2 regions of the Streptomyces sp. NPDC127119 genome follow, and region 1 is predicted to be linked to the other one. Evidence: predicted binding sites of a transcription regulator. Region 1 holds the regulator's gene; the other holds the start of a gene.

Region 1 (6,115 bases):
GGACGTTTTTCAAGGGGCGCGGGGAACTGCGCGGCCAGCCCCCACCGGGGCCGAAGGGTGGAGCGGACCGCAGGTCAGGGGGCAATGTGCGCGTAAGCAAGAGATAAGAGTTGAGCCCCCACGACTCACCTCTGTTGACCACGCGGCAAGCGTCATGCACACTTGAGTCCGTTCCACTCAAGTCATTGCTGGAGGAATTGAAATGGCACGTGCGGTCGGCATCGACCTGGGCACGACTAACTCCGTCGTCAGCGTTCTGGAGGGCGGTGAGCCCACCGTCATCACCAACGCCGAGGGCGCCAGGACCACGCCGTCCGTCGTCGCCTTCGCCAAGAACGGCGAGGTGCTCGTCGGCGAGGTCGCGAAGCGCCAGGCGGTCACGAACGTGGACCGGACCATCAGGTCGGTCAAGCGTCACATGGGCACGGACTGGAAGATCGAGCTCGACGGCAAGCACTTCAACCCGCAGCAGATGAGCGCCTTCATCCTGCAGAAGCTGAAGCGCGACGCCGAGGCGTACCTGGGCGAGAAGGTGGCCGACGCGGTCATCACCGTCCCGGCGTACTTCAACGACTCCGAGCGTCAGGCGACGAAGGAGGCCGGCGAGATCGCGGGCCTGAACGTCCTGCGCATCGTGAACGAGCCGACCGCCGCGGCCCTGGCGTACGGCCTCGACAAGGACGACCAGACGATCCTCGTCTTCGACCTCGGTGGCGGCACGTTCGACGTGTCCCTCCTGGAGATCGGTGACGGCGTCGTCGAGGTGAAGGCCACCAACGGTGACAACCACCTCGGTGGTGACGACTGGGACCAGCGGGTCGTCGACTACCTGGTGAAGCAGTTCGCGTCCGGCCACGGTGTGGACCTGGGCAAGGACAAGATGGCCCTCCAGCGTCTCCGTGAGGCCGCGGAGAAGGCCAAGATCGAGCTGTCCTCCTCCACGGAGACGTCGATCAACCTGCCGTACATCACGGCCTCCGCCGAGGGCCCGCTGCACCTGGACGAGAAGCTCACGCGCGCCCAGTTCCAGCAGCTCACGGCCGACCTGCTGGAGCGCTGCAAGACGCCGTTCCACAACGTCATCAAGGACGCCGGCATCCAGCTGAGCGAGATCGACCACGTCGTTCTCGTCGGTGGCTCCACCCGTATGCCCGCCGTGGCCGAGCTCGTCAAGGAGCTGACCGGCGGCCAGGACGCCAACAAGGGCGTCAACCCGGACGAGGTCGTCGCCATCGGCGCCGCCCTGCAGGCCGGTGTCCTCAAGGGTGAGGTCAAGGACGTCCTGCTCCTCGACGTGACCCCGCTGTCCCTCGGTATCGAGACCAAGGGAGGGATCATGACGAAGCTCATCGAGCGCAACACCACGATCCCGACCAAGCGGTCCGAGATCTTCACGACGGCCGAGGACAATCAGCCGTCCGTCCAGATCCAGGTCTACCAGGGCGAGCGCGAGATCGCGGCGTACAACAAGAAGCTCGGGATGTTCGAGCTGACCGGTCTGCCGCCGGCCCCGCGCGGAGTCCCGCAGATCGAGGTCGCGTTCGACATCGACGCCAACGGCATCATGCACGTGACCGCGAAGGACCTCGGCACGGGCAAGGAGCAGAAGATGACCGTCACCGGCGGCTCCTCGCTGCCGAAGGACGAGGTCGACCGCATGCGCCAGGAGGCCGAGCAGTACGCGGACGAGGACCACCGTCGCCGCGAGGCCGCCGAGGCCCGCAACCAGGGCGAGCAGCTCGTCTACCAGACGGAGAAGTTCCTCAAGGACAACGAGGACAAGGTCCCCGGCGACGTCAAGACCGAGGTCGAGACGAGTGTCGAGGAGCTGAAGGCCGCGCTCAAGGGCGAGGACACCGCCGAGATCCGTACGGCCACCGAGAAGGTCGCCGCCGTCTCCCAGAAGCTGGGCCAGGCGATGTACGCCGACGCGCAGGCTTCCCAGGGTGCCGCGGGCGCCGAGGCCCCGGGTGCCGGCCCGGACGCCGGTGCCAAGGCCGCCGACGACGACGTGGTCGACGCGGAGATCGTCGACGAGGACCGTGACCGCAAGGACGGTGCCGCGTGACGGAGGAGACCCCGGGCTTCGACGAGCAGCCCGACGTCCCCTCCGGCGCCACCCCTGAAGACGCCGAGCCGAAGGCCGCCCCCTCCTCCGCGGAGGACGGGGCGGCCCCGGCCGGGGACACGGCAGCAGCTCAGTCAGCAGCCCAGATCGCAGGCCTGACGGCCCAGCTGGACCAGGTGCGTACGGCGCTCAATGAACGTACGGCGGACGTCCAGCGGCTTCAGGCCGAGTACCAGAACTACCGCCGCCGGGTCGAGCGCGACCGGATCGCGGTCAAGGAACTCGCCATCGCGAGCCTCCTGACCGAGCTCCTGCCCGTGCTCGACGACATCGGCCGCGCGCGGGAACACGGCGAACTGCTCGGCGGTTTCAAGTCGGTGGCGGAGTCGCTGGAGACCGTCGCGGCCAAGATGGGCCTGCAGCAGTTCGGCAAGGAGGGCGAGCCCTTCGACCCGATGATCCACGAGGCCCTGATGCACTCGTACGCGCCGGACGTCACGGAGACGACGTGCGTGGCGATTCTGCAGCCGGGGTATCGCTTCGGCGAGCGCACCATCCGCCCCGCGCGGGTGGCGGTCGCCGAGCCGCAGCCGGGAGCGCAGCCCGCCAAGGGCGACGAGACGGATGCGGGGACCGCGGCGGCCGACGACAAGGAGAGCGGTGGCCCGGACGAGGGCTGACGTGAAACAGGGCGTACGCGCGCCCCTTTGCACGGAGAACGTCGAGCGCGTACGTGACGGTGGCGTACGGAAGGAGGGGCGTCGAGGATGAGCACCAAGGACTTCATCGAGAAGGACTACTACAAGGTCCTCGGCGTCCCCAAGGACGCCACCGAGGCCGAGATCAAGAAGGCGTACCGCAAGCTCGCCCGCGAGTTCCATCCGGACGCCAACAAGGGGAACGCCCGCGCCGAGGAGCGCTTCAAGGAGATCTCCGAGGCGAACGACATCCTCGGGGACCCCAAGAAGCGCAAGGAGTACGACGAGGCCCGCGCCCTCTTCGGCAACGGCGGCTTCCGTCCCGGCCCGGCCGGTTCGGGCGGCTCCTTCAACTTCGACCTGGGGGACCTCTTCGGAGGCGGCCCCCAGGGCGGAGCGGGCGGCGGCGGTCCGCAGGGCGGGGCCGGTGGCTTCGGCGGCGGCATAGGGGACGTCTTCGGCGGACTCTTCAACCGCGGCGGTGCGGGCCCCGGTGCCCGGACGCAGCCGCGGCGCGGCCAGGACATCGACACCGAGGTCACGCTCAGCTTCACGGAGGCGGTGGACGGCGCGACCGTCCCGCTGCGGATGACCTCGCAGTCACCCTGCAAGGCCTGTTCGGGCACCGGCGACAAGAACGGCACACCGCGCGTGTGCCCGACCTGCGTCGGCACCGGCCAGGTGGCGCGCGGTTCGGGCGGCGGGTTCTCGCTGACCGACCCGTGCCCCGACTGCAAGGGCCGCGGCCTGATCGCGGAGCACGCGTGCGCGGTCTGCAGCGGCTCGGGACGCGCCAAGTCGTCCCGGACCATGCAGGTCCGTATCCCCGCCGGGGTGTCGGACAGCCAGCGCATCCGGCTCCGCGGCAAGGGCGCGCCGGGCGAACGGGGCGGCCCGTCGGGCGACCTGTACGTCACGGTGCACGTGGACACGCACCCGGTCTTCGGCCGCAAGGGCGACAACCTCACCGTCACCGTGCCCGTCACCTTCACGGAGGCGGCACTGGGCGGCGAGGTCCGCGTGCCCACGCTCGGGGGGCCTCCGGTCACCCTGAAACTGCCGCCGGGCACGCCCAACGGCCGTACGATGCGGGCCCGCGGCAAGGGAGCGGTCCGCAAGGACGGCTCGCGCGGGGACCTGTTGGTCACCGTCGAGGTGAGTGTTCCGGCGGACCTGACGGGGAAGGCTCGTGACGCGCTGGAGGCGTATCGCGAGGCGACCGCGGAGGAGGATCCGCGGGCCGAGCTGTTCCAGGCCGCGAAGGGAGCATGAGGACATCATGGACGCACCCGGACGCCGTCGGCAGAACTCCTTCACCGGCAGGGCCTACGAGCTGACGGAAGAAACACCGGTGTACGTCATCTCGGTGGCCGCCCAGCTCTCCGGTCTGCACCCGCAGACGCTGCGTCAGTACGACCGCCTCGGCCTGGTCTCCCCGGACCGCACGGCCGGGCGCGGCCGGCGCTACTCGGCCCGCGACATCGAACTGCTGCGCACCGTCCAGCAGTTGTCGCAGGACGAGGGCATCAACCTCGCCGGCATCAAACGCATCATCGAGCTGGAGAACCAGGTCGCCGTACTCCAGTCCCGGGTCGCGGAACTGTCGTCGGCCCTGGAGGGCGCGGCGGCGACCATGCAGCAGCGCGAGGCCGCGGTGCACGCCTCGTACCGCCGCGACCTGGTCCCGTACCAGGAGGTCCAGCAGACGAGCGCGCTGGTGGTCTGGCGCCCCAAGCGCCCGCCGACGGACTGAGTCCGAGCGGGCGAGCAGCCATGTTGAGGGGCCCGGAGGTTCATCGCGAACCGCCGGGCCCCTCAGCCAACGGCGGCTGACCGTCAGCCCGGCCGCTGCGCGACGAAGACGAACTCCCGGCCGGGGCGGTCGGGTGCGTCGCGCACGTCCTTCACGGTGTAGCCCTGCCCGGTCAGATCCGCCCCGATCTCGTCGCGCTCGCGGAAACGCAGCGTCGAGTCCGAGGTCAGTACCTGTCCGTCCACGTCGAACACATAGGTACTGCGGAACGCCACCAACGGGCCGTCGACCCCGGTCAGTTCGGTCCAGCTCTCGACCGCGCCGACCCCAGGGATCTCCGTCACGCCGTACGAGGCCTCGCGGGTCCACTCCTCCCAGGCGCGCCGGGCCGGATCCCGGGTCTCGAAGACGAGATGCCCGCCGGGCCGCAGCGCTTCGTAGGCGCCTCGCAGGGTGCCGTGCCACGCCCGGTCGTCGACGATCTGCTGGGCCGCGTTGGCCGTCATGGTCGCCAGGTCGACGCGGAGGGGAGGCAGCGCGGTGGCGTCCCCGTGGATCCACCGAACCGTCTCGCCGCCGGGCTTGCCACGGGCGACATCGAGGGACGCCCGCGCCGGATCGACCCCGACGACCTCGATCCCGCGGCCGGCGAGCAGCAGCGCGAACACCCCGGTCCCGCACCCGATGTCGAGCACGCGCCGCGCCCCGAACTCCGCGGCGACACGGACGTACGCGTCGAGGTCGCCGCGATCAGGATCGAGCGGGTCGTAGACGGCGGCGAGGCGGGGGTGCGCGAAGTTCTCGTCAGCCATGGCCCTGCGCGCGGGCGCGGGCGTGGTGCAGAAGCCCGGCGAGACCCTGCGGGGCGGTGGCGAGGACGGTGTCGGGGGCGTCGCTCTCGCGGAGGCGGAGGGTGCCGTCGGGGGCGGTGGCTATGTATATGCACTCGCCCTGCGGCCCTCCGCTGAACGTCGACTTCTGCCAGATCAGTTCGGGCATCCGCGTCTCCCTAGAGGGTGTAGAGGACGTGCTGGATGAGGGCCAGAGAGTCCTTCACGGAGTGTGCTTCCGGGGCCAACGATACGTCGATCGGGGGCAAGGAGTAGTCGGCGAGCCGTGCGAACAGCGTTCCGTATTGGAGCAGTGCTTCCTGGTCGCGCAAGTACCGGATTCCCGTGGGCTGTTCGAGCACGACGGTGCCCAGCCGTTGCACGGAGGGGACCACGTGGACGAAGTTCCCGCTGAGGGCCGCATGCGCCTGGGAGCTGAACGGATAGATCCGGATGGTCACATGGGGGAGTCGGGCCAGCTCGATGAGGTGGAGCAGCTGTCTGCGGACCACATCCGTGCCGCCGAACTTCATGTGCAGGGCGGACTCGTGGATCACGGCGTGTACGGATGGCGGGTTCTCGCGAGTGAGAATGCTCTGCCGTTCCATGCGGAACTTCAGCGCGTCCTCGATGTCCTCGTTCTCGAAGCCCAGTTTCGGTGTGGCGAAGATGGCCTGTGCGTAGTCGGGCGTCTGGAAGAGGCCCGGGATGAAGAGCGATTGGTGCAGCCGCACTTCAGCCGCTTCATTTTCCAGCTCCGCCATGT
Region 2 (6,115 bases), on a different contig from region 1:
CCTCGACCGCGTGGTGGCACTGGCCAACGGCTGACCCCGCCCCCGTACCCACGGCACACGTCGTACGCGGAAGGCCCGGACCCCTCACGAAGAGGGGGCCGGGCCCTACCCGCCCGATGACGTCCGTCACTGCGCCACCGGAGTCTGCGCCACGCGGCTCGCACGAGTCGTCACACGACTCACGCGAGCCCGCCGCTCACGCGGCCAGCGGAACCTCCGTCGCCGCGCCGTTCGTCGCCGGCGCCAGCGCCAGTTCCAGGACCTGGCGGACGTCCGTCACCGCGTGGACGTCGAGCTTCTCCAGCACCTCCGCCGGTACGTCGTCCAGGTCGGCCTCGTTGCGCTTCGGGATGATCACCGTGGTGACACCCGCCCGGTGCGCGGCGAGCAGCTTCTGCTTGACGCCGCCGATCGGCAGCACCCGGCCGGTGAGCGAGACCTCACCGGTCATGGCCACGTCGGTACGGACCTGGCGGCCGGACAGCAGCGAGGCCAGTGCCGTCGTCATCGTGACACCCGCGCTCGGACCGTCCTTCGGCACCGCGCCCGCCGGGAAGTGGATGTGCACGCCCCGGTCCTTGAGGTCGGCGACGGGCAGTTCCAGTTCGGCGCCGTGCGAGCGGAGGAAGGAGAGCGCGATCTGCGCCGACTCCTTCATCACGTCGCCCAGCTGACCGGTGAGGGTCAGCCCCGCCGCGCCCGTCTCCGGGTCGGCGAGCGACGCCTCGACGAAGAGGACGTCACCACCGGCGCCGGTGACCGCGAGCCCGGTCGCCACGCCGGGCACCGCCGTGCGGCGCTCGGCCGGGTCCTGGGCGGACTCGGGCACGTGGTGCGGCCTGCCGATCAGCGCGCGCAGATCGTCCGCGCCGACCGTGAACGGCAGCTTCCGCTCGCCGAGTTCGTGCTGCGCCGCGATCTTGCGGAGCAGCCGTGCGACGGACCGCTCCAGGTTCCGTACGCCCGCCTCGCGGGTGTACTCCCCGGCCAGCCTGCGCAGCGCGCTCTCGTCGAGGGTGACCTCGGCGGTCTCGAGCCCGGCTCGCTCCAGCTGGCGCGGGAGCAGGTGGTCGCGGGCGATGACGACCTTCTCGTCCTCGGTGTACCCGTCGAGCCGCACCAGTTCCATCCGGTCGAGCAGCGCCTCCGGGATGGCCTCCAGCACGTTCGCCGTGGCCAGGAAGACGACGTCGCTCAGGTCGAGCTCGACCTCCAGGTAGTGGTCCCGGAAGGTGTGGTTCTGGGCCGGGTCGAGGACTTCGAGGAGGGCCGCCGCCGGGTCGCCCCGGAAGTCGGAGCCCACCTTGTCGATCTCGTCGAGCAGGACCACCGGGTTCATGGACCCGGCCTCCTTGATCGCCCGCACGATCCGGCCGGGCAGCGCGCCGACGTACGTACGCCGGTGGCCGCGGATCTCCGCCTCGTCCCGTACGCCACCGAGGGCGACCCGGACGAACTTGCGGCCCATGGCGTGCGCGACGGACTCGCCGAGCGAGGTCTTTCCGACGCCGGGAGGGCCGACGAGCGCGAGCACCGCGCCGCCGCGCCGGCCGCCCACGACACCGAGACCCCGGTCGTTGCGCCGCTTGCGGACCGCCAGGTACTCGGTGATCCGCTCCTTCACGTCGTCCAGGCCCGCGTGCTCGGCGTCCAGGACCGTCTTGGCGCCCTGGATGTCGTACTCGTCCTCCGTGCGCTCGTTCCACGGGAGTTCGAGCACGGTGTCGAGCCAGGTGCGGATCCAGGAGCCCTCGGGCGACTGGTCGCTGGAGCGCTCCAGCTTCTCGACCTCCTTGAGCGCGGCCTCACGGACCTTCTCGGGGAGGTCGGCGGCCTCGACGCGGGCCCGGTAGTCGTCGGACTCCTCGCCCTCGGCCTCGCCGTTCAGCTCGCGCAGCTCCTTGCGCACGGCCTCCAGCTGCCGCCGCAGCAGGAACTCCCGCTGCTGCTTGTCCACACCCTCCTGTACATCCTTGGCGATGGACTCGGCGACATCCTGCTCGGCGAGGTGCTCGCGCAGGTGCTCGGTGGCCAGCTTCAGCCGGGCCACCGGGTCGGAGGTCTCAAGCAGCTCGACCTTCTGGGCGGTCGTCAGGAACGGCGAGTAACCGGAGTTGTCGGCGAGCGTGGACACGTCGTCGATCTGCTGGACACGGTCCACGACCTGCCAGGCGGCCCGCTTCTTCAGCCAGTTCGTGGCCAGCGCCTTGTACTCCTTGACCAGTTCGGTCACGGAGCCGGGCAACGGGTCCGGCACGGTCTCCTCGACCTGCGTGCCCTCCACCCACAGGGCCGCGCCAGGACCGGTCGTACCGGCACCGACGCGCACCCGTCCGCGACCGCGGATCAGGGCACCGGGGTCACCGTCGGCGAGGCGCCCGACCTGCTCGATCGTGCCGAGCACCCCCGTGTTGGCGTACGTGCCGTCGATCCGCGGAACAAGAAGCACCCTCGGCTTGCTGGCACCGGTGGAACGGGCTGCTGCCTGCGCGGCTTCCACCGCGGCGCGTACATCGGCGTCGTTCAGGTCCAGGGGCACCACCATGCCGGGCAGCACGACCTCGTCGTCGAGCGGCAGCACGGGCAGAGTGAGCGGTTCGGACGTCAAAGTCATGATCTCCCCTTCGGCATTCAAGTTGAGCTATGCCGACTCAATGCACGTGAGCCTCTGATTGTTCCCCTACGGGTGTTCGCTGTGAGCGATCGCCTCTGTCGACCCGAGCCACCGACCCCGTACCGTCTGCTCCAGTAACAGCTCAATAGCCATTTGGGCCATTACGCATGAACGCGCGTACGGAGCATACGGAGGTGGGCCGCGGTGATGAACGAGACCGTGCGGGCCTGGGTGGACGGATGGGTCGTCTCGCGTGGGGCGGCACCTCCGGTGGCCGCGCCCTGGGGATGCACCGTGGACGTGGGCGAGTCCGATCACGTCACCCGGCACGTACTGGGCGCGACGGAGGACCAGGTGGACGAGGCCACCGTCCGCGAGGTGGCCGACGCGGTGTCCGGAGCGGGCGTGTGGCTCAAGGTCTTCGCGGAGCCCGCCCGGGTCACGCCCTGGCTCGGCAGCGGCTGGTGGACCAACCCCGAGACCGGCTACCTGATGTCGACGCCCCTCGCCCGGGGCCCCGTACCGCCCGTGCCGGACGGCTACCGGCTGCGCGGCTGGTCCCGGGGCGGAGTCACCCACGTCCTGGTCGCCGCGGCCGACGGTTCACAGGCCGCGCGCGGGCGGATCGTCCCGACCGGGGCGACGGCCGTCGCCGACCGCATCGAGACGGCGCCCGCACACCGGCGCAGGGGCCTGGGCCGCTTCGTCATGCACACCCTCGCGCACACGGCGGTCGCCCAGGGTGCCGAGACCGGCGTACTGGCGGCTACGCCGGACGGGCGGGGTCTGTACGAGTCCCTGGGGTGGAGCGTGGAGGCGAGGCTGACGAGCTCGAAGTTCACGGGCCGGACGGAGCGGACGGACCGGACCGAGCAGACGGAGCGGACGCATCGGGCTCAGGCGGAGTCCCCGGCCGGAGTCTGAACGCGCCGCCGCGGCGTCCCCGGCGTCACCCGGGAGGGGCCGTCGCCGCAGCCGCCGTCGCCGCGGCCGGCCGGGAGCGGCGCACCCACGGCCAGGTGGCGACCCCGATGGCCAGGGCCAGCAGGTGTCCCCAGTTCGTCAGGGGGTCGGTGTAGGCCACCAGGCCCTCGCCGACCAGCCAGGCGGACACCGCCAGGAGGAGCAGGCGGGGCCAGAGTGTCAGGAGCCCGGCCAGTGCGCCGGCGCTCGCCGCGACACCGAAGCTGATGCCGTAGTCGTAGCGGTGGAGGGAACTGTCGGGGAGGTGCCCGGCGAGGACCGAGAGGCCGACGGGTATCTCGGTGGCCAGCGTCGCCACGACGTGCCCCAGCAGGAAGACACCCGCCGTGCGCCGGCCGCCGATGCGCCGCTCCAGCGCGGTGAGCACCAGGAGGAAGGCGATCGCGAACACGGAGGAGATTCCGCCGGCGATCCACAGCGCGCTGGCGATCAGCACGGGGACCGGCGCCTGTGCCAGGTGCACCACGTCCGTGCTGGACCCCTGGAGCACGCGGCTCACCAGGTGGGGGTCGGCGTACTCGGTGAAGAGCGAGGTCAGAAGGAGGACGACGGCGTACCCGAAGGTGAAGGGGGTGGCGGTGGGGGTGGGGAACGGGTGACGCACGCGCCTCGGCCGTCGGAGACGGGGGTCTGCCGGTATCGCGTTCGCGTGCCGGCCCGGTGGGGGCTTGTCGCGCAGTTCCTCGCACCCCTCACCGGGGCCGGAAGAGACGGGCCGTTGGGAAGGGCCCTCTGCCCGTGCCCGATTCGCGTGCCGGTTCGGTGGGGGCTTGTCGCGCAGTTCCTCGCGCCCCTTACCGGGGCTGGAGGGGGCGGGCGGATGGGAAGGGCCCTCTGCCCGTGCCGGATTCGCGTGCCGGTTCGGTGGGGGCTTGTCTCGTAGGTCCTCGCGGCCCTTGCGGGGGCTGGGGGGCTTCGGAGCGTTCGGGTTCGGGGACGCGTCCCTCTCGCTCCGCTCCACCGTCGGGGGCTCCTTCCGTTCTGCCCCCACCCTCGGCGTGCTTGATCGCGCTGTCTATGACGGATGCCACGCACAGGCCGTCCCTGTCCGGGTCCCAGCGTCCTCCAGGGGACCCGGCACCGCCACCGCGGGCCGGAGTCGGGTGGCGCGGCGCGGCGCGGCGCGGCGCGGCGCGGCGAAAACCGGCTGCCCGGCCGGGCGCGGGTTGCCAGGATGGGGTCATGACCGCGTACGACACCCCGCACGGCAGCCCCGAAGTCATCGACCGCCGCGAGGGCCCGTACGGCGAGGTCGTACTGCGCCGCCACGGCGAGCTGCTGCAGATCATCGCCAACGGCTGTTTCCTCATGGACACCTCCGACGGCCGCTCGGAGAGGCTGCTGGTCGACGCCGCGCTCGGCGCGCTGGACGGGCGCCCCGCGCCGGAGATCCTGATCGGCGGCTTGGGCGTCGGCTTCTCCCTCGCGCACGCGGCGGCCCACCCCCGCTGGGGCCGTATCGCCGTCGCCGAACGGGAACGGGCCATCGTCGACTGGCACCGCGCCGGGCCGCTCGCGGAGCTGTCCGCCCCCGCGCTCGCGGATCCGCGCACCGAGATCATCGAGGTCGATCTCGTCGCCCACGTCCATGAGACATCCGACACGTACGACGTGCTGTGCCTCGACATCGACAACGGACCCGAGTGGACCGTCACGGAGGGCAACGAGAGCCTGTACTCACGGGCCGGACTCGCCGCGTGCGCACGGGTGTTGAGGGAAGGCGGGGTACTCGCTGTTTGGTCGGCCAAACCTTCGCCTGATTTCGCAAGAACCTTGCGGAATGCCGGGTTCCAGCGGGTGCGTACCGAAGAGATCCCCGTTGCCCGGGGCGTTCCGGACGTGGTGCATCTCGCGGTAAGGCCTGGATAGCCGAGGGGTGGTCACTGCCCGTACCCTGCTGCTCTGACGCCGATCATTCAAGCGTCAAGCGCAGTCATGGAATCACCCCACTGGTTCCGGAAAGCACACTCAGGGGCGGGCGATGGAGCAGACACACACCTCGCACAACGGCACGGCGGCCACGCCGGGCGCTCAGCGCCGGGTGCTGGTGGTCGAGGACGATCCGACGATCGTCGACGCCATCGCCGCCCGGCTCCGCGCCGAGGGATTCCTCGTGCAAACAGCGGGTGACGGACCGGCCGCCGTCGACACGGCCGAGGCATGGCAGCCCGACCTGCTGATTCTCGACATCATGCTGCCGGGCTTCGACGGCCTGGAGGTCTGCCGCCGGGTCCAGGCGGCCCGTCCGGTACCGGTGATGATGCTCACCGCCCGCGACGACGAGACGGACATGCTGGTCGGCCTCGGCGTGGGCGCCGACGACTACATGACGAAGCCGTTCTCGATGCGGGAGCTGGCCGCGCGCGTGCACGTTCTGTTGCGCCGCGTGGAGCGGGCCGCCCTGGCCGCGTCCACTCCGCGCTCCGGCATCCTGCGCCTCGGCGAGCTGGAGATCGACCACGCCCAGCGGCGGGTCCGGGTGCGCGCCGACGACGTACACCTCACGCCCACCGAGTT

What was found. Region 1 encodes HspR, which represses chaperone genes until heat shock. Its sites were predicted from a motif close to TTGAGNNNNNNNNNCTCAA; they were not measured.
Region 2: a site for HspR is predicted at 2,637-2,655, ahead of lon (endopeptidase La). Genes of this name have one in related genera too.

What each region holds. Positions count from the first base shown of each region.
Region 1 covers NZ_JBHXTO010000051.1:16,450-22,564, forward strand. Annotated here, with positions in the region: gene dnaK (molecular chaperone DnaK) at 203-2,068, shown strand; gene grpE (nucleotide exchange factor GrpE) at 2,065-2,748, shown strand; gene dnaJ (molecular chaperone DnaJ) at 2,836-4,038, shown strand; gene ACFVH5_RS22115 (heat shock protein transcriptional repressor HspR) at 4,046-4,519, shown strand; gene ACFVH5_RS22120 (class I SAM-dependent methyltransferase) at 4,603-5,331, opposite strand; gene ACFVH5_RS22125 (DUF397 domain-containing protein) at 5,324-5,518, opposite strand; gene ACFVH5_RS22130 (helix-turn-helix domain-containing protein) at 5,529-6,115, opposite strand, start outside.
Region 2 covers NZ_JBHXTO010000007.1:97,247-103,361, forward strand. Annotated here, with positions in the region: gene ACFVH5_RS05810 (lysozyme) at 1-34, shown strand, start outside; gene lon (endopeptidase La) at 197-2,614, opposite strand; gene ACFVH5_RS05820 (GNAT family N-acetyltransferase) at 2,822-3,538, shown strand; gene ACFVH5_RS05825 (rhomboid-like protein) at 3,564-4,202, opposite strand; gene ACFVH5_RS05830 (spermidine synthase) at 4,781-5,467, shown strand; gene ACFVH5_RS05835 (response regulator transcription factor) at 5,580-6,115, shown strand, end outside.